DNA from 3 places in the Basfia succiniciproducens genome. Region 3 is predicted to be linked to each of the others. Evidence: riboswitches for the same ligand, from Rfam matches in the RefSeq annotation. Region 3 holds a riboswitch; each other region holds the start of a gene.

Region 1 (5,938 bases), 140 kb from region 3:
CGCTTTAAAAGGGGCTTTTCCATCACCAAAATGAACGGAAAGTTGGTTTACATTTAATAATGACATTATCCGCTCCTTACTGTTTTAATTTTGGATCAAGAGCGTCGCGCAAACCGTCGCCCATTAAGTTAAACGCTAAAACCAATAATAAAATTGCAACCCCGGGAATAGTCACCAACCAGCTTGCCGCCTGCATAAAACTGCGGGCTTCTGCAAGCATTGTACCTAATTCCGGCGTAGGCGGTTGGGCGCCGATGCCTAAAAAGCCTAATGCCGCCAATTCAAGAATCGCATTGGAAATACCCATAGTCATTTGCACAATTAATGGCGCTAAACAATTTGGCAGAATAACAATAAACATAAGCCGTAAAACGCCGGCTCCCGCAACACGGGAAGCCACTACGTAATCCCGGTTTTTTTCGTTTAATACGGAAGCGCGCGTTAACCGCACATAACTCGGTACGGACACAATAGCGATAGCAATGGCGGCATTAAATAACGAGGGCCCTAAAATAGTTACTAATGCGATGGTTAACAACAAACTTGGAATCGCCATCATAATATCCATCAAACGCATGACGATAACATCTAATAATCCGCCGTAATAGCCCGCCAGCACGCCTAAAATTACACCGAAAATACAGGACAGTATAACAATCAATAAACCGATAAAAACCGATAATCGGGCACCATAAATAATGCGGGAAAGAATATCGCGCCCGATATCGTCCGTGCCTAAGAAATAAGAAAGCGATCCGTTTTCCATCCAGGCGGGCGGCAATAATAATGCATCACGGTGTTGCGCAATAGGATCATAAGGCGAAACAAAAGGCGCACAAACACAGATAAAAAAGACCGCTGCAATAAATGTCAAACCAATAACGGCGCCTTTATTTTGTCTGAAATAATACCAAAACTCTTGCAATGGTGTTTGAGGTGTAGATGAAGTGATTTCAGTAGTCATTAAAATTTCCTAATTATGGCGAATACGCGGGTTCACCACGCCATAAATAACATCAACAAGTAAATTAACGACGATAATAATCGTTGAAATAATCAATACGGAACCCTGTAATACAGGATAATCGCGGGCGTTAATAGCATCAATAATCCATTTGCCGATACCCGGCCATGAGAAAATGTTTTCCGTAAGCACCGCGCCGGACAATAACTGCCCCACAATCAGCCCTACCACCGTAATAACGGGAATCAATGCGTTACGTAACGCATGCACAATCACAATTCTTGTCGTGCTTAAACCTTTGGCTTTAGCGGTGCGGATATAATCCTCTCCTAACACTTCCAGCATGGAGGAACGCGTCATCCGGGTAACTACCGCAAGCGGGATTGTGCCTAACACAACAGCAGGCAGAATTAGGGATTTGATTGCCGCAACAAATGCGCCCGGCTCGCCGGAATTCCAGGTATCAATCAGCATAAAGCCGGTATTGAAATCGATCCAGTATTCATCGGGCAAACGTCCGCCGGCGGGCAATCCCAAGAAATTAGAAACATAGAGAATAAGGATAAGTCCCCACCAAAAAATAGGCATGGAATAACCGGTCAGCGATAACGCCGTCACCGTGTGGGAGATCCAGCTGTCTTTTTTTACCGCGGCAATAACCCCAAGAAAAATCCCGGCAATTAACGACCATAGCAAGGCAAAAAACGCCAGTTCTACAGTAGCGGGGAAAAGAGTGAAGAATTCTTTCAAAACCGGTTCATTATTACGGAATGAACGACCGAAATCTCCTTGTACAACGCCTTTTATATAATTTAGATATTGTTCGGGTAAAGGATCGTTCAACCCCATTTGCTCCATCATTTGCGCATGAACGATAGGATCAACGCCCCGCTCTCCCATACGGATTTCGACAGGATCGCCGGGAATAAAATGAACCAGTGCAAACGTAACCAACGTGATGGCTAAAAAAGTAGGAATAACCATCAAAATACGTTTGAGAATAAACTTAAACATAAAATTTCTCGTTAGGTTGTAATTATGAAAAGTGCGGTGATTTTTTCGTTTCTATGACAATACCCGCACCAAAGATAAGCATATTTTCTTATTAGGGGGTATGGAGGGGTTTGGCAGGAGTTTGCTTTACCTAAGTTTTAAAGCATAAAGACCTTAAATAATGAAAATACCCCGCGAAATTAAATTATCGGGCGCTTCAACCGACAGCGCCGTCAATGTCAATAATTAATAATAAAACAGCAATCGTCGAACAAAACATTAGCATATAAGAACTTGATTGCAAAGTCTCCCCGAGAAGAAAAGAAGCCGAGGATATAGAAAAAAGATTTAAATAATCCCTAAAGCTTTTCTAAATTTGCCAAATGCGCAATTAACCATTTGATCCCCTGCCCCTGGAACGCGATTTGCAAACGGGTGTTATTATCCGAGCCTTCAACATTAATCACCGTTCCCGTGCCGAATTTGCCGTGTTTCACTTTTTGCCCGGTTTTCCAACCGCTGTCGTTTAACGGTGAAATTTTCACAGAACCGACCGCACTTTGATTGTAAGCGCGGGTAACCGTACCCCGCAAACGAACCGCCTGAATACATTCCTGCGGTAATTCATTGATAAAACGGGACGGAATATGACGCTCTTCTTTGCCGTATAATCGGCGACTTTCCGCATAGCAAATAGTCAATTTCTGTTTTGCCCGGGTGATCCCCACATAAGCCAAACGGCGTTCTTCTTCCAAACGCCCCGGTTCTTCTAAAGACATAAAGCTAGGGAATAAGCCTTCTTCTACGCCGACCATAAACACCCGCGGAAATTCCAGACCTTTAGCCGAATGCAAAGTCATCATTTGCACACAGGATTGATGAGGAGATGCCTGCTCTTCACCGGCCTCAAGAGATGCATGCGTTAAAAAGGCGCTTAGATCCGACATATCTTCCGCATCATCAGGTTTGATGAATTCCCGCGTTGCGGAAACCAGTTCTTCCAGGTTTTCAATACGAACCTCACCTTTTTCGCCTTTTTCCTGTTTATACATTTCATATAAACCGGAATGCTTAATGACAAAATCCGTTTGCGCAAATAAAGGCATTTCTTCCGTTTCCTGCGCCAAGGAATTAATTAATTCGCAAAAGCGCAGTAATGCCGTTGCCGAACGTCCCGCCAGTTTATTTTCACCGATAGCTAACTGAGTGGCTTGCCATAAGGTAATTTCCCGCTCGCGGGTAAGATTACGCAACACATCTAAAGTGCGATCGCCAATACCGCGTGTCGGCGTATTGATAACCCGTTCAAAAGCGGCGTCATCCTGCCGATTCGCAATCAAACGCAAATACGCCAACGCATCTTTAATTTCCTGACGCTCGAAGAACCGCATACCGCCATAAATCCGATAAGGAATTTGCGCGCGAATCAAAGCCTCTTCAATCACGCGGGACTGACTGTTACTGCGATATAACACCGCACAATCATTGAGTTCGCCGCCGTCTTCCTGCCAGATTTTAATTTGAGAAGAAACAAACAAAGCTTCATCCAATTCGTTAAATGCGGCATAAATACCGACGGGTTCGCCTTTGTCGCCCTCGGTCCAAAGATCTTTTCCCAAACGGTTACTGTTATTGGAAATAAGCTGGTTTGCCGATTGCAGAATATTGCCCGTAGAACGATAATTTTGTTCTAAACGAATGGTTTTCGCTTTATGGAAATCATCTAAAAAACGCTGAATATTTTCAACTTGCGCACCGCGCCAACCATAAATGGATTGATCGTCATCACCCACAATCATAACATTGCCGGTCTCGCCCGCCAGCAATCGAATCCAGGCATATTGAATTTTGTTGGTATCCTGAAATTCGTCCACTAAAATTTGCTGGAAACGTTGCCGATAACGCTGCAGAATTACCGGTTTTTTGAGGAATAATTCGTAGGCACGCAATAGAATTTCCGCAAAATCCACTAATCCGGCTCGATCGCAGGTATCCTGATAAATGCGATAAATATTAATCCATTCACGCTCTTGTTTATCGTTATTATCATCAATTTGGTGAGGGCGTAATCCGTCATCTTTTTTATTATTGATATACCAACAAGCCTGTTTTGCGGGAAACATTTTTTCATCGTAATTATGTAGTTTAAGCAGGCGTTTCAGTAAACGTAGCTGATCTTCGCTGTCCAGAATTTGGAAATCCTGCGGTAAATTCGCATCCAGATAATGAGCACGCAATAATCGGTGGGCAATACTGTGAAAAGTGCCCACCCACATACCGAACAAACGGCGGGAAGAATGTTGTGAAAGGGTGGATTCAATACGCTGGCGCATTTCCGCCGCCGCTTTATTGGTAAAGGTTACTGCCATGATACTGCCTTCAGAAATTCCTTCAACGGCAATTAACCAAGCGATTCGGTGCGTTAGCACTCTGGTTTTACCGCTGCCGGCACCGGCCAACACAAGATAATTTCCAAGCGGCGCCGCTACAGCTTCACGTTGTTTATCGTTTAATCCGTCGAGTAATTCTGAAATATCCATCAATTTACCGTTTTATCTGTTTATTTTTACAGGGGATTATATTGTCTGTATGGCATTTGTCAATGCAATCCTCCGACCTCATTTACAAATAAAAGGAAACCTTTTATAGTTATCGCCGTTAGTCGGGGTGCTTAAATTAGCTGAGAAAATACCCGTGAACCTGATACAGTTAACACTGGCGTAGGAAACTAATCAATCTATTGAGAACTCTTTCGTTTAAGTGTTGGTTGTTTTGTTTTCACTAGTCAAGGAGCAGATCAATGACAACTTTACTATCATCACATCCTCTCAAAACTTTGATAAAATCGACCGCACTTTTATGCGGATTATCCTTATTTCTTCCCTCCGGCGCACAGGCTGAAGGCAAACTCAATATTTATTGCAGCGTACAAAACACGACCTGCGAAAAAGTCGCGCAAGCTTTTTCAAAAAAATATAATGTGAAAACCCAGTTTGTACGTAACAGTACAGGTACGGTATTAGGCAAAATTAAAACGGAAAAAGATAATCCGCAAGGAGACATTTGGTATGGCGGAACCCTCGAACCGCATTTGCAGGCGGCGGATTTAGGTTTGCTGGAAAAATACCGTTCGCCTAACCAAAAAGATATTTTGCCGATATTTAAAGATCTCACTGAAAAACGTGGCGAATACACTTCCGTTATTTATCTAATGGAACTCAGTATGGGCATAAACAGTAAGAAATTAGCCTCGCTCAATATCGAGCCGCCCAAATGTTTTGCCGATTTGCTCGATCCCCGCTTCAAGAACCAAATTCAATATGCAGATCCCCGTGTATCCGGTACCGGTTATTCTTTCTTAATTGCCTTGGTTTCCCTTTGGGGGGAAGAAAAAGCCTTTGATTTCTTAGCCAAATTAAATAAAAACATTGCGCAATATACTAAAAGCGGGCTGGCGACCAGCAATCTGGCAAGCGGCGAAGTCGCCGTGGACATCAGTTTTTTCCACACTTACGTTCGGGAAAAAGAAAAAGGCGCTCCGGTTGAAGGCGTTTATCCTTGCGAAGGAACCGCTTATACTTTAGGGGCAACCAGCATTATTAAAGGCGCCCGCAATTTAGATAACGCCAAATTATTCACCGATTGGGCATTAACGCCGGAAGCGCAGGAAGTGCATTGGCGCGAAGCGGATTCCTATCAACTGCCGGCAAATATTCATGCGCAATATTATCCGGGCATGCATGTGCCGGCTAATCCTAAGATCATTGATATTGACTTTATCCGTTTCGGTTCCAACGAACAAAGCAAACTACTGATTGAACGCTGGGTGAACGGCATTTTAAGTAACCAGCCGCAATAAACAAAAAAACGGCATTCAAAATCATCGAATGCCGTTTGCTTTTTATACAAAAATCCGGAAATTTTAACCGCACTTTTTAACCGTTTTCGACAAATTGTTCCCTTAATTTATGCAATTGGTCA
Region 2 (5,938 bases), 900 kb from region 3:
ATTGTTGAATTCTACGTTTTCCACTTCTTTTAAACGGGTCAAAACCGATAATCCGTTAACTTTTGTTACCGCCACTTCTGCGGAAGCGCCTGCTTTTTGAGCGATTTCGACAGCATAGCTCACGGCATCACGCAACGCTTTTTCTTGTTGTTTTAAAAGTGCGGTCTGATTTTGCGAAATTTCCATAATTTGCCTTATAAAATGGGCAGTTCACCCAACTAATAAATACGTGTTATAAATGAGAAAATCCTCATTCTACCTTTATTTGTGGCATTTTATCTTATTTGCTACAATGTCGCAAAATATCAGTAGAAAGGGAAAAAAATGAAAAAACGCGGCAAAAAGCCTGAACTTGATTGGGAAACGGAAGAGCAAGAAGAAATTATCTGGGTAAGCAAAAGCGAGATTAAACGCGATGCGGAAGAACTCAAAAAACTCGGTGCAAAATTAGTGGATTTAACCAAAACCAACTTAGATAAAATTCCGTTAGACGGCAACTTATTAGAAGCCGTTGAATTGGCACGCCGTTCGGTAAAAGAAGCCAAACGCCGCCAGTTACAATATATCGGCAAATTATTGCGTAATACGGATGTGGAACCAATCCGGGACGCATTGGATAAAATTGAAAATAAACATAACCAACAGCAGGCAATGTTGCATAAACTGGAATTAATGCGGGACGAACTGGTTTCCAAAGGTGATGAAGGGTTGGTTGCGTTATTGATTGATTATCCGCAAATGGATCGCCGGCATTTACGTAATTTAATTCGTTCGGCTCAAAAAGAAAAAGAACAAAATAAACCGCCGAAAGCTTACCGCGAGATTTATCAATACCTCAAAGATTTTATTATTGAAGAATAATTTCTCTCAAGGCGCTTATATGCGCCTTTTATTTTACCAAACCTTAATATTCCCTTAATAAAAAGATTGTTTAATCTAGAGGCTGTTTATCTTTTAAGTATAAATTTTAATTTTGAAACCCTAGCACGGCAAAGCCGTACTAGGGTACGCATAGTTCCGCCCCTTTGGGGCTGTGAAATTAGGAGCAGCAAAGCTGCTCAACTATGCATAACCCAGTACGCTTGCGTGCTGGGTATAATAAATCGTTTAATTTTGTTTATTTTATATACTTAAAACATCAACAAGCCCTATTCAAAAGAACATTTTTGCTGTTTAAATCCTTATTCTAAGGAGGATACAATGAAAAACATAAAATTCTTATTGTGGGGAGTTTTAATCGGAATCAGCGCATTGTGGTTTCTTGCTGATGATTTAATTCCCGAGCCTTTCACCTATTTTTCTTTCCGTTTTGTAGTCAATCAATACACGGGAATTTTATCTATAAGCTTAATGAGTATAGCAATGTTGCTGGCGACGCGCCCAAGATGGCTGGAGAATTATCTGAACGGTTTGGACAAAGGTTATCGGCTGCATAAATGGTTGGGAATCAGCGCATTAATCACCGCCCTTACCCACTTTTGGTTCACTCACGGAACCAAATGGATGGTTGGTTGGGGCTGGTTGGAAAGACCTTTGCGACAAAGACAGCGCTTAGGGCAAAATGCCGGCGCCGGGCTTGAACAATGGCTGGGCGGTATGCGCGGAATTGCCGAAAGTATCGGTGAATGGGCGTTTTATCTTGCATTGATATTGATGATCGTTTCTTTAGTTAAAAAGATCCCTTACCGCTGGTTCGTAAAATTTCATAAATGGCTGGCGGCTGCCTATCTTGCACTGGTGTTCCACTCCGTAGTTTTAATAAAATTCGAATATTGGCATCAACCTATCGGTTGGGTAACGGCGGTTTTACTTGCAGTCGGAGCAGTTTCCGCTCTGCTGATTCTGTTTAACCTGGCGGGTAAAAAAATACGTTATCAGGGAACTATTCGTTCCGCACGTCCGTTGCAGAAAATCGACGGGCTGGACTTAACAGTCAATGTGCCGACATGGCAAGGGCATAAAGCCGGGCAGTTTGCCTTCGTTCGCGCGTTAAATGATACGGAAAAACCGCATCCTTTTAGCTTTGCGTCCGCTTGGGATCCCGCCAGCCGGGATATCCGTTTCTGTATCAAGGCGCTGGGCGATTACACAGATACCTTGGCACAACGTTGGAAAGCAAATGACAAGCTGTTAATTGAAGGGCCTTACGGGCGTTTTACCTTCGCCGATGATGCCCAACAACAAATCTGGATTGCCACGGGAATCGGCATTACGCCGTTTATGGCTCGCTTGGAAGAACTGGCGCAATCAACACATAAGCAAACCGTGGATTTGTTTTATAGCTATCGTGAAAGCGATCCCGTTTTAATAGCGGAATTACAACAAAAATCGGCTGAAGCCGGTATCAATCTGCATTTACGTTGCTCCGCCGAACAAAGTCGCCTGACTTCAGCTGATATTATCAATACGGTGAAGGACCTGACCAAAACAAGCTTTTGGTATTGCGGTATCTCAGCATTCGGCGATACCTTACGCAAAGATTTATGCCGACAAGGATTGCCGGCGAGTCGTTTTCATCAAGAACTTTTCGAAATGCGATAGGGAAAGTTTAATCGTCGGATAAAAGTGTGGTCGTTTTTTTGCGATTTTTGAAAAATGCCGAAAAATGACCGCACTTTAATACCGACGGACGAATATCATTTTTAGTGACCAGGCTCACAATTCGAATAAAAAGTTTTGTTTTCATTGTTAAATCATTCTAAACTTAATCCTCATTAGTCGGGGTGCTGCATTTTGCGGCTGAGATAATACCCGTGAACCTGAAACAGCTAATACTGGCGTAGGGAACTAACCGCAAGCCTTTTCGGTTTTCAATAACTCATTGTCACACCGCTATTTTGCCATTCTCCCGATATCCGTTTTACGCCTTTGCTATTCAATAACATTGTTTTTTGAATATCCATCAGCACTAAATTATTCTTTAAACGATAAAGGAGAAAATAATGGTTATCCCTCAAGTGCTTACTATTGCAGGCTCTGACAGTGGCGGCGGCGCCGGTATTCAGGCGGATCTAAAAACTTTTCAAATGCGCGGTGTGTTCGGCACTTCGGTAATTACCGCGGTAACCGCACAAAATACGCTGGGTGTTTTCGATATTCACCCGATTCCCCTCGCCAGCATTCAGGCGCAATTGAGAGCGGTTGCGAAGGATTTTAGTATTTCCGCCGTGAAAATCGGCATGTTGGGCAATACGGAAATTATTCAATGTGTGGCGGACTGTCTGGAACAATATCAATTTTCTCATATTGTGCTAGATCCGGTGATGATCGCCAAAGGCGGCGCAACACTTTTAGAACAAAGTGCGGTTGCCGCATTAAAAAATTTGATACTGCCTAAAGCCTGCCTCATTACGCCGAATATTCCCGAGGCGGAACGTATTACCGGCACTCAAATTAAAAACGAAGCGGATATTTTCAACGCGGCACAAATTTTTCATGAACTAGGCACAAATACGGTGGTGATCAAAGGCGGACATCATAATAATTCGCAAAGTAAGCTCTGCAAAGACTGGGTTTTTACTCAAAAAGGCTATTTCACCTTGGAAGCTCCTCGCTTCGCTACACCGCACACCCATGGTACCGGTTGCACCTTTTCAGCCTGCCTTACCGCCGAACTTGCTAAAGGTAAGCCTGTTGAACAAGCGGTTCGCACGGCAAAAAGCTACATTACGGCGGCAATCGGTCATCCGTTAAATATCGGCCACGGGCACGGACCGACAAATCATTGGGCATATCAAAATGAACAAGATTAAATCCATGCTTTCCGTTTATTTTATTGCGGGTTCGCAAGATTGCCGCCATTTACCCGGGGAGCCGACTGAAAATCTGCTGACGATTTTGCAACGGGCATTGGAAGCGGGCATTACCTGCTTTCAGTTTCGGGAAAAGGGCGAGCAATCTCTGGCTTGCGATCCCCAATTAAAACGACGATTAGCTCTTAAATGCCTGCAATTATGCCGGCAATTTCAGGTTCCTTTTATTGTTAATGACGATGTTGAGCTTGCCTTATCCATTCAAGCCGACGGCATTCATGTGGGGCAAAAAGACACAGCGGTGGAAACCATTTTGCGCAATGCCCGCAATAAACCCATTATTGGATTATCAATTAATACATTAGCACAAGCATTAGCAAATAAAGATCGGCAGGATATTGATTATTTCGGTGTCGGCCCAATTTTCCCGACAAATTCTAAAGCTGATCATTCGCCCGTCGTCGGTATGAATTTTATTCGACAAATCCGACAATTGGGCATAGATAAACCCTGTGTTGCCATAGGCGGAATTAAAGAGGAAAGCGCCGCGATATTACGTCGCTTAGGCACCGATGGTGTCGCTGTGATTTCCGCCATCAGCCATTCCGTCAATATAGCTAACACGGTGAAAACCTTAGCGCAGAAGTAAATGTTGATTACAAGACAACTGACCCAACATGGCGCCTTTCTAATATTTTAATAAATAAACCGTTCGAAAATTTCCGGTAAATGGGCGATTAATGTTTGGCGACCTGCGATGTCTTCATTTTCCCAGGCATTAAGCAAAATTTCGGGGGTGAATTGCTTTTCCAGCTTCTCCGCCAACGGTAAATAACTGATATGCCAGGGTTCTCGCCCGATTTCTTTGCCTTTAGGCGTTTGCATAAAAGGCAAAACAAAATCAAACTGCGGTAAATTTTGTTGCAGAAACCGGCTCAACTCAAAAAAATAACCGTCTTGCTCATATTCCCAGGGTTCCAGTTGCAATTGTTGATGCTGCGGTAACAAATCGGGATCAAAAAAATCAATTTCGGTTCCCCAATGATGACGACTTGCTCCCGGCAACGCCGACCAGCGTAAAATAGCCTGCGCTTTTTCCCAACAGGAAAGTGCGGTCAAATCCAGCGGATTTCCTTGATCATCATGTACCTTGCGTTCGCCGTTAAATTTACCGTTCCAAATCAATTGCTGGCGGGCAAAATCCCGGAAAGTGCTGGCGGGCTGCAAATTAAAGCCGTTTTTGACCGCACTTTTCTGCAATGCCTGAAAAGCCTTTAACGCTTGCGGCTGCAAGAAATGATTATTTGATAAGGGACAAGGCAAATTCAACAAATGGGAACGGGATTTGCCGGTGAGGTTTTCAGCGCCGAATCCCATATTATTTCCCCAACAGATTCACCAACATTTGTCGGTAAACCTCACCTAAAGTCGCCAAATCCCTGCAACTTACGCATTCGTTAACTTTGTGAATTGTGGCGTTCAACGGACCAAGCTCTACAACCTCGGCGCCCATTAGCGCTATAAAACGTCCGTCGGAGGTGCCGCCGCCGGTATCAAGTTTAGGTTTAATGCCCGCCACGGATTCAAGGCTTTCCACCACGGCATTCAGTAATTTTCCCGGTTTGGTTAGAAAAGGTTTACCGGATAAATTCCAGTCAATACGATATGTCAAATCATGCTTTTGCAACATCTCCGCCACTTTATTTTTAATAAACTCATCAGTAACTTCGGTGCAATAACGCAGGTTAAACTGCACGTATAATTCGCCGGGAATCACATTATTACTGCCCGTACCCGCATGAATATTGGCGATTTGTAAACTTGTAGGCGGGAAAAACTCATTGCCGTTGTCCCACTCGTAAGTCGTTAATTCGGTTAAAAATTTCGTTGCTTTATGAACCGGATTTTCGGCTAAATGCGGATAAGCCACATGACCTTGAATTCCCTGAATATAAAGATCGCCGGTAATAGAACCGCGCCGCCCGTTTTTCACAACATCACCCAATTGTTTCGCACTGGAAGGTTCGCCAACCAGGCAATAATCAATATTTTCACCGCGTGCCATTAAGCTTTCAACCACTTTAACCGTACCGTCTTTCGCCGCCGCTTCTTCATCCGACGTGATTAATAAGGCAATCGTTCCGGCATGATTCGGGTTAGCTTTAACATATTCTTCCGCAGCAACA
Region 3 (5,938 bases):
TTATTCAAAAACATATTATTCCCGTTGCGGAAAAGAGTTTCGATAATTTCGCCGATACGGGCGACGATGGCGAACAGGCAAAAATTATGTTGGGATTAAAATAAGGGAGCGATGAATGAAAAAAATTAACGTAGGTATCATCGGAACCGGATTTATCGGTGCGGCTCATATTGAGGCCATTCGCCGTCTCGGTTTTGTGGATGTGATTGCGCTGGCGGAAAACAATCAGCAATTGGCAGAACAAAAAGCCAAAGAACTGAATATCCCGTTGGCTTATGACAGCGTGGATAAATTATTGGCAAATCCGGATATTCAGGTCGTGCACAACTGTACGCCGAATCATCTTCATTTTGCGATTAACAAAAAAGTCATCCTGGCGGGCAAACACGTTTTTTCGGAAAAACCTCTTTGTTTGACTTCACAGGAAGCGGATGAATTGACATCATTAGCAGAACAACAAGGCGTAACCACAGCAGTGGGATTTGTTTACCGGAATTTTGCCATGGTACAGCAAGCGGCTGATATGGTTCGTGATCAACAAATCGGGCGAGTATTTGCCGTTAACGGGCATTATTTACAAGATTGGATGTTACTTGAAACCGATTACAACTGGCGGGTGGATCCGAAAGTCGGCGGTAAATCCCGTACGGTGGCGGATATCGGTTCTCATTGGTGCGATACGGTACAATTTGTCACCGGCAAAAAAATCAAAGAAGTTTTTGCCGATATGAGTATCGTTTATCCAACCCGTAAGGCCAGCAAGCAAGTAGAAAGTTTTGTTACGGTAAATGCTGATTCGTCATACGAATTAAAACCGGTGGAAACGGAAGATTACGCTTCCGTTTTAGTGCGATTCGAAGACGGTTCAAAAGGGTCGTTTACGGTTTCTCAGGTCAGTGCGGGACATAAAAACGATTTGACTTTTGATATAAGCGGTAGTGAAAAATCATTGCATTGGGAACAGGAAACCCCGCAATATCTGAAAATCGGTTACCGTCAACAGGCAAACCAAATTTTATGTGACGATCCAAGTCTGGTTAATCCGGCGGTACGGGCTTATAACCATTTTCCCGGCGGACATATCGAAGGTTGGCCTGATGCTTTTAAAAACATGATGCTGGCATTTTATGCATTCATTGCTGAAGGTAAAGATCCGCAGCAGGATACGGCAAAATTTGCGATGTTTAAAGACGGCGCCCAAATTGTACATATTGTGGATGCAATTATTGAAAGTGCACAACAAGGAAAATGGATTTCTGTTAAATAGAAGAATATACTATTACGGATTATCTCGTGAAAAACGGGATAACTTGGAAAAATAGTCTATTTTTTGAGGATGATTATGCTATACGGATTTGATATTGGCGGTACTAAAATTGAGCTTGCCGTATTTAATGATAAGCTTGAAAGACAATATACCGAACGGGTTGAAACACCGAAAGACAGCTATGAACAGTGGCTGGATGTCATTGTAAATTTGGTTGAAAAAGCCGACCAAAAATTTGCTTGTAAAGGTTCCGTCGGATTAGGTTTGCCGGGGTTCGTTAATCATGAAACCGGTATTGCGGAAATTACCAATATTCGTGTAGCGGATAATAAACCTATTATTAAGGATTTATCCGAACGTTTAGGGCGCGAGGTTCGCGCCGAAAATGATGCCAACTGTTTTGCGCTTTCCGAAGCCTGGGATGAAGAAAACCAACAATATCCGTTTGTCTTAGGTTTAATTCTCGGTACAGGCTTCGGCGGTGGGCTTATTTTTAACGGCAAAGTTCATTCCGGTCAAATCGGAATGGCGGGGGAGTTAGGCCATTTGCAGTTAAACTACCACGCCTTGAAATTGCTGGGTTGGGATAAAGCGCCGATTTATGATTGCGGTTGCGGTAATCGCGCCTGTTTGGATACTTATTTATCGGGTCGCGGATTCGAAATGTTATACCGTGATTTAAAAGGTGAAGCGCTTTCTGCCAAAGAAATTATTGAGCGGTTCTATGCTGCGGATAAAACTGCGGTAGATTTTGTCGGACTTTTTATTGAGCTTTGTGCGATTTCTTTAGGTAATATTATTACGGCGCTGGATCCGCATGTAATAGTACTCGGTGGCGGATTATCCAATTTTGATTATCTCTATGAAGCCTTGCCGAAGGCGTTACCAAAACATCTTATGCGCAGTGCGAAAGTGCCGGTAATTAAAAAAGCCAAATACGGCGATTCCGGCGGTGTGCGTGGTGCAGCCGCTTTATTCCTTACCAAATAATTAAACAAGCCCGTAAATACGGGCTTTATTATTATAATTCCTGATAAATCATTATTATATTTAATGATTAGAACTGCGGTCGGTTTTGTTCTAAAATTCTCGCGAATTTTAAATTTGAGTATGCCGCTATTAATTCCCGTTTTTTCAAGGGCGTTTTTTGTGTTTAACAGCGTTTGCATCGGGCGATAAATCCGCTAATTTCGGCTTGCTTATTTTGTGTAAAAGATTAAACTAAATTCTGTTCTCAACGGGGTGCTTCTTCGGAGGCTGAGAGAAACTCGTAGAACCTGATCTGATTAATTACAGCGTAGGGATTTGAGAAAGGTTAAATAAAAATTCGGCAGAATTTGACCGCACTTAAATTCCTTTAATTTTGATTAAAGGATTTTTTATGTCTAAATTGAAAACTTTTCTTTTTTTGACCGCACTTTTTATATCCGATTACGGATTAAGTGCTGTTCAACCTCTTCATATTTATGCGGAAGAATATTTTGCCGCGGATTGGGGGCCGGCGCCCGAAGTGAAAGCGCAGTTTGAACGGGCTTATCCTCAATGCCAAGTGACAATTCAATCTTTTGACAGCCGTACCACAATGTTAAACCGTTTGCGTTTAGAAGGGAAAAACACAAAAGCCGATATCGTGCTGGGAATGGATAATCATCAGCTTGAAGCCGCTGAAAAAACAGGCTTATTCGCACCGGCAAAGGTGGATTTTAGTCGATTGTCTTTGCCTGTTGAATGGAAAAACACTACATTCGTACCTTACGAATTTTCTAAATATGCTTTTATTTATGATAAAAGCAAATTAACAAATCCGCCCGAAAGTTTGAAAGAATTGGTAGAACGTGAAGATTTAAAGGTGATATATCAGGATCCAAGAACCAGCAGTATCGGGCGCGGGTTACTGGTTTGGATGAATAAGATTTATCCTCCGGAGCAAGTGGAAAAAGCCTGGCAACAATTACAAAAGCATACTTTAACCGTCGGTAAGGGCTGGTCCGAAACTTACGGTACCTTTTTGAAAGGGGAAGGTGATTTGGTTTTAAGTAATAATACCTCGCCAATCTATCATTTATTAACCGATCAAAAAGAGAATTATGCGGCGACGGAATTCAGTGAAGGTGAGACCTTACAAATTGATTTTGCAGGCAAAATTGCCGGCAAACATAATATATGTGCCGATGAATTTTTAGCCTTTTTGCTCAAGCCCGAAATTCAAAATATCATTATTATCAAAGGTGTTATGCTACCGGTAGTAGAGGGTGATCTTGAACCGCATTATGCCGCTTTAAAAAATGCGGTAATGCAGGGTAAGACTATTGATACTTTATCGGTTAGCGCAGAGCAAATAAAACACTGGATTGAAGTCTGGCAGCGGGCGTTAAGTAAATAATTTTATGAATAAATGGTTCCCTCGCCGGCATATTATGCGCCCAAGCCAATATGCCGCAGGATTGTCGGTTCTATTGTTACTGGTTTGTGTGTACGGCGGCGCTTTGCAAGCGGTGTTCAATACGGGAGAGCCTTACCCTTGGCGGCATTTATGGCAAGACGATTATTTACATCGGGTTTTGCTATTCAGCTTCGGGCAGGCGAGCCTTTCGGCGTTTTTATCGGTTTTTATCGGCGGTATTTTTGCCCGGGCTTTTTTTTATCAGTCCTTTAAAGGCAAGGATTTTCTCTTAAAGATTTTTTCTCTCACCTTTGTATTGCCTTCTTTGGTAGCGATTTTCGGATTGCTCGGCATTTACGGTTCTTCAGGTTGGGCGGTTAAACTTCTGCAAGCCGTCCATATTCAGTGGCGGCCTGATATTTACGGTTTATCGGGCATTTTAATCGCCCATTTATTTTTCAATATTCCGTTGGCGGTCAGAATGTTTCTGCAAGGGTTGCACAATATTCCCAATCAGCAGCGCCAGCTTGCCGCACAATTGAATTTGCGGGGATGGCAGTTTATTCGTTTAATTGAACTGCCTTATCTGCGACAACAGTTACTCCCTGTTTTTATGCTGATTTTTACCCTTTGCTTTACGAGCTTTGCAATTGTGTTAACTCTGGGCGGCGGTCCTAAATACACAACCCTTGAAGTAGCGATTTATCAGGCGATCATTTTTGATTTTGATTTAGCTAAGGCGGCGCTTTTCGCCTTATTGCAATTTGTTTTTTGTTTTGCTTTATTTGGGCTGAGTGCGTTATTCAGCGCCGCGCCCGAAACAAATTTAAGTTACAAAGAGTTATGGATTGCAAAACAATCAAGTGCGGTCAAAATTTGGCAAATTTTGGTGTTGATTCTTGTCGGTTTGTTTATTTTATTACCGTTGGTTAATATTGTTGCTGCCGCATTTAGCGCTGAAGAGTTTATTTCCGCCTGGCAAGATCCACAGCTTTGGCGGGCAATGGGCTTTTCTTTCACCATCGCGCCGCTTTCCGCCTGTTTATCGCTGTTAATGTCAATGGGATTGTTGTTGCTATCACGTCGCCTGGTATGGCTGCATTTAACGAAAATCGCCAATGTTATTATGAACTTAGGTATGTTGATATTAGCCGTGCCCGGTTTAATTTTAGCTGTCGGGTTATTTTTACTGTTGCAAAAAATGGAATTTGGTACCGCGCATTTATTTGCCGTCATGGTGATGTGTAACGCTTTTTCGGCAATGCCGTTTGTGATCAGAATTCTTGCACCCGCCATGAATAACAATATGCAGTATTACGAAAAATTATGTCAATCGCTGGGTATTCGGGGCTGGCAACGTTTTCGCCTGATCGAGCAACACAAACTCGTCCAGCCGATAAAATACGCTTTTGCCTTAGCCTGTACCTTATCTTTGGGTGATTTTACGGCGATTGCGCTATTCGGCAGCCAGCAATTTTCTTCTTTGCCTTATTTGCTCTATCAACAGTTGGGCAGTTATCGAGGAGATCAAGCCGCCGTTACGGCATTGGTTTTACTTTTAATGTGCCTGCTTATCTTTATACTGGTCGAAGGCGCTAAAAATTCAGATAAAAACGAGAACGCGAATGATAAAACTTGAACGGGTATATTTTAATTATAAAACTATGCCGATGAATTTTAATATTCATATTAAACCGCAGGAGCGGGTAGCGATTATCGGTGCCAGCGGAGCGGGGAAAAGCACATTATTAAATCTTATCGCCGGTTTTGAACGGGCGGATGACGGCGAAATTTGGTTGAACGGCGTAAACCATACTTATACGGAACCTTATGAACGCCCCGTATCCATGTTGTTTCAGGAAAATAACTTGTTTACCCATTTAACCGTTGAACAAAATATCGCTTTAGGGCTAAAGCCCGATTTAAAACTTAACGCCGCCGAACAATCACTGGTTCGACAAACCGCAAGTGCGGTCGGTTTAAGCCGATTTTTAGATAGAAAACCCACCGCGCTTTCTGGCGGGCAGAAGCAGCGGGTGGCATTAGCGCGTTGTTTGTTACGCGATAAGCCGATTTTATTGCTGGACGAACCTTTTTCCGCATTGGATCCGGCATTAAGAGCGGAAATGCTCGATTTGCTTTCGCAACTTTGTAATGAAAAAAAACTCACTTTGCTGATTGTCACTCATCAACCGAGCGAACTACAAGGACGAATAGACAGAATTTTGACCGTTGAAAACGGGCATTTTGCAAAGAATGATGATCTAAAATAGCTCGGAAACGGTAGC

The links. A riboswitch is a leader RNA that binds a small molecule or an ion and turns the genes downstream of it on or off. The one in region 3 is predicted to bind thiamine pyrophosphate.
Region 1: another riboswitch for thiamine pyrophosphate. It lies ahead of A4G13_RS04465 (ABC transporter substrate-binding protein); the one in region 3 lies ahead of thiB (thiamine ABC transporter substrate binding subunit).
Region 2: another riboswitch for thiamine pyrophosphate. It lies ahead of thiD (bifunctional hydroxymethylpyrimidine kinase/phosphomethylpyrimidine kinase); the one in region 3 lies ahead of thiB (thiamine ABC transporter substrate binding subunit).

The regions. Positions count from the first base shown of each region.
Region 1 covers NZ_CP015031.1:1,007,922-1,013,859, forward strand. The annotation lists gene dppD (dipeptide ABC transporter ATP-binding protein) at 1-66, opposite strand, end outside; gene A4G13_RS04450 (ABC transporter permease subunit) at 77-964, opposite strand; gene A4G13_RS04455 (ABC transporter permease subunit) at 974-1,978, opposite strand; gene uvrD (DNA helicase II) at 2,317-4,497, opposite strand; TPP riboswitch at 4,611-4,701, shown strand; gene A4G13_RS04465 (ABC transporter substrate-binding protein) at 4,758-5,816, shown strand; gene uvrB (excinuclease ABC subunit UvrB) at 5,893-5,938, opposite strand, start outside.
Region 2 covers NZ_CP015031.1:245,725-251,662, reverse strand. The annotation lists gene pmbA (metalloprotease PmbA) at 1-186, opposite strand, end outside; gene yjgA (ribosome biogenesis factor YjgA) at 325-861, shown strand; gene A4G13_RS01220 (ferredoxin reductase family protein) at 1,201-2,541, shown strand; gene A4G13_RS01215 (hypothetical protein) at 2,549-2,686, opposite strand; TPP riboswitch at 2,710-2,803, shown strand; gene thiD (bifunctional hydroxymethylpyrimidine kinase/phosphomethylpyrimidine kinase) at 2,943-3,752, shown strand; gene thiE (thiamine phosphate synthase) at 3,739-4,401, shown strand; gene A4G13_RS01200 (M15 family metallopeptidase) at 4,449-5,129, opposite strand; gene dapE (succinyl-diaminopimelate desuccinylase) at 5,131-5,938, opposite strand, start outside.
Region 3 covers NZ_CP015031.1:1,143,341-1,149,278, reverse strand. The annotation lists gene A4G13_RS05120 (sugar phosphate isomerase/epimerase family protein) at 1-104, shown strand, start outside; gene A4G13_RS05115 (Gfo/Idh/MocA family protein) at 116-1,267, shown strand; gene nagK (N-acetylglucosamine kinase) at 1,343-2,257, shown strand; TPP riboswitch at 2,496-2,589, shown strand; gene thiB (thiamine ABC transporter substrate binding subunit) at 2,649-3,650, shown strand; gene thiP (thiamine/thiamine pyrophosphate ABC transporter permease ThiP) at 3,655-5,289, shown strand; gene thiQ (thiamine ABC transporter ATP-binding protein) at 5,276-5,923, shown strand.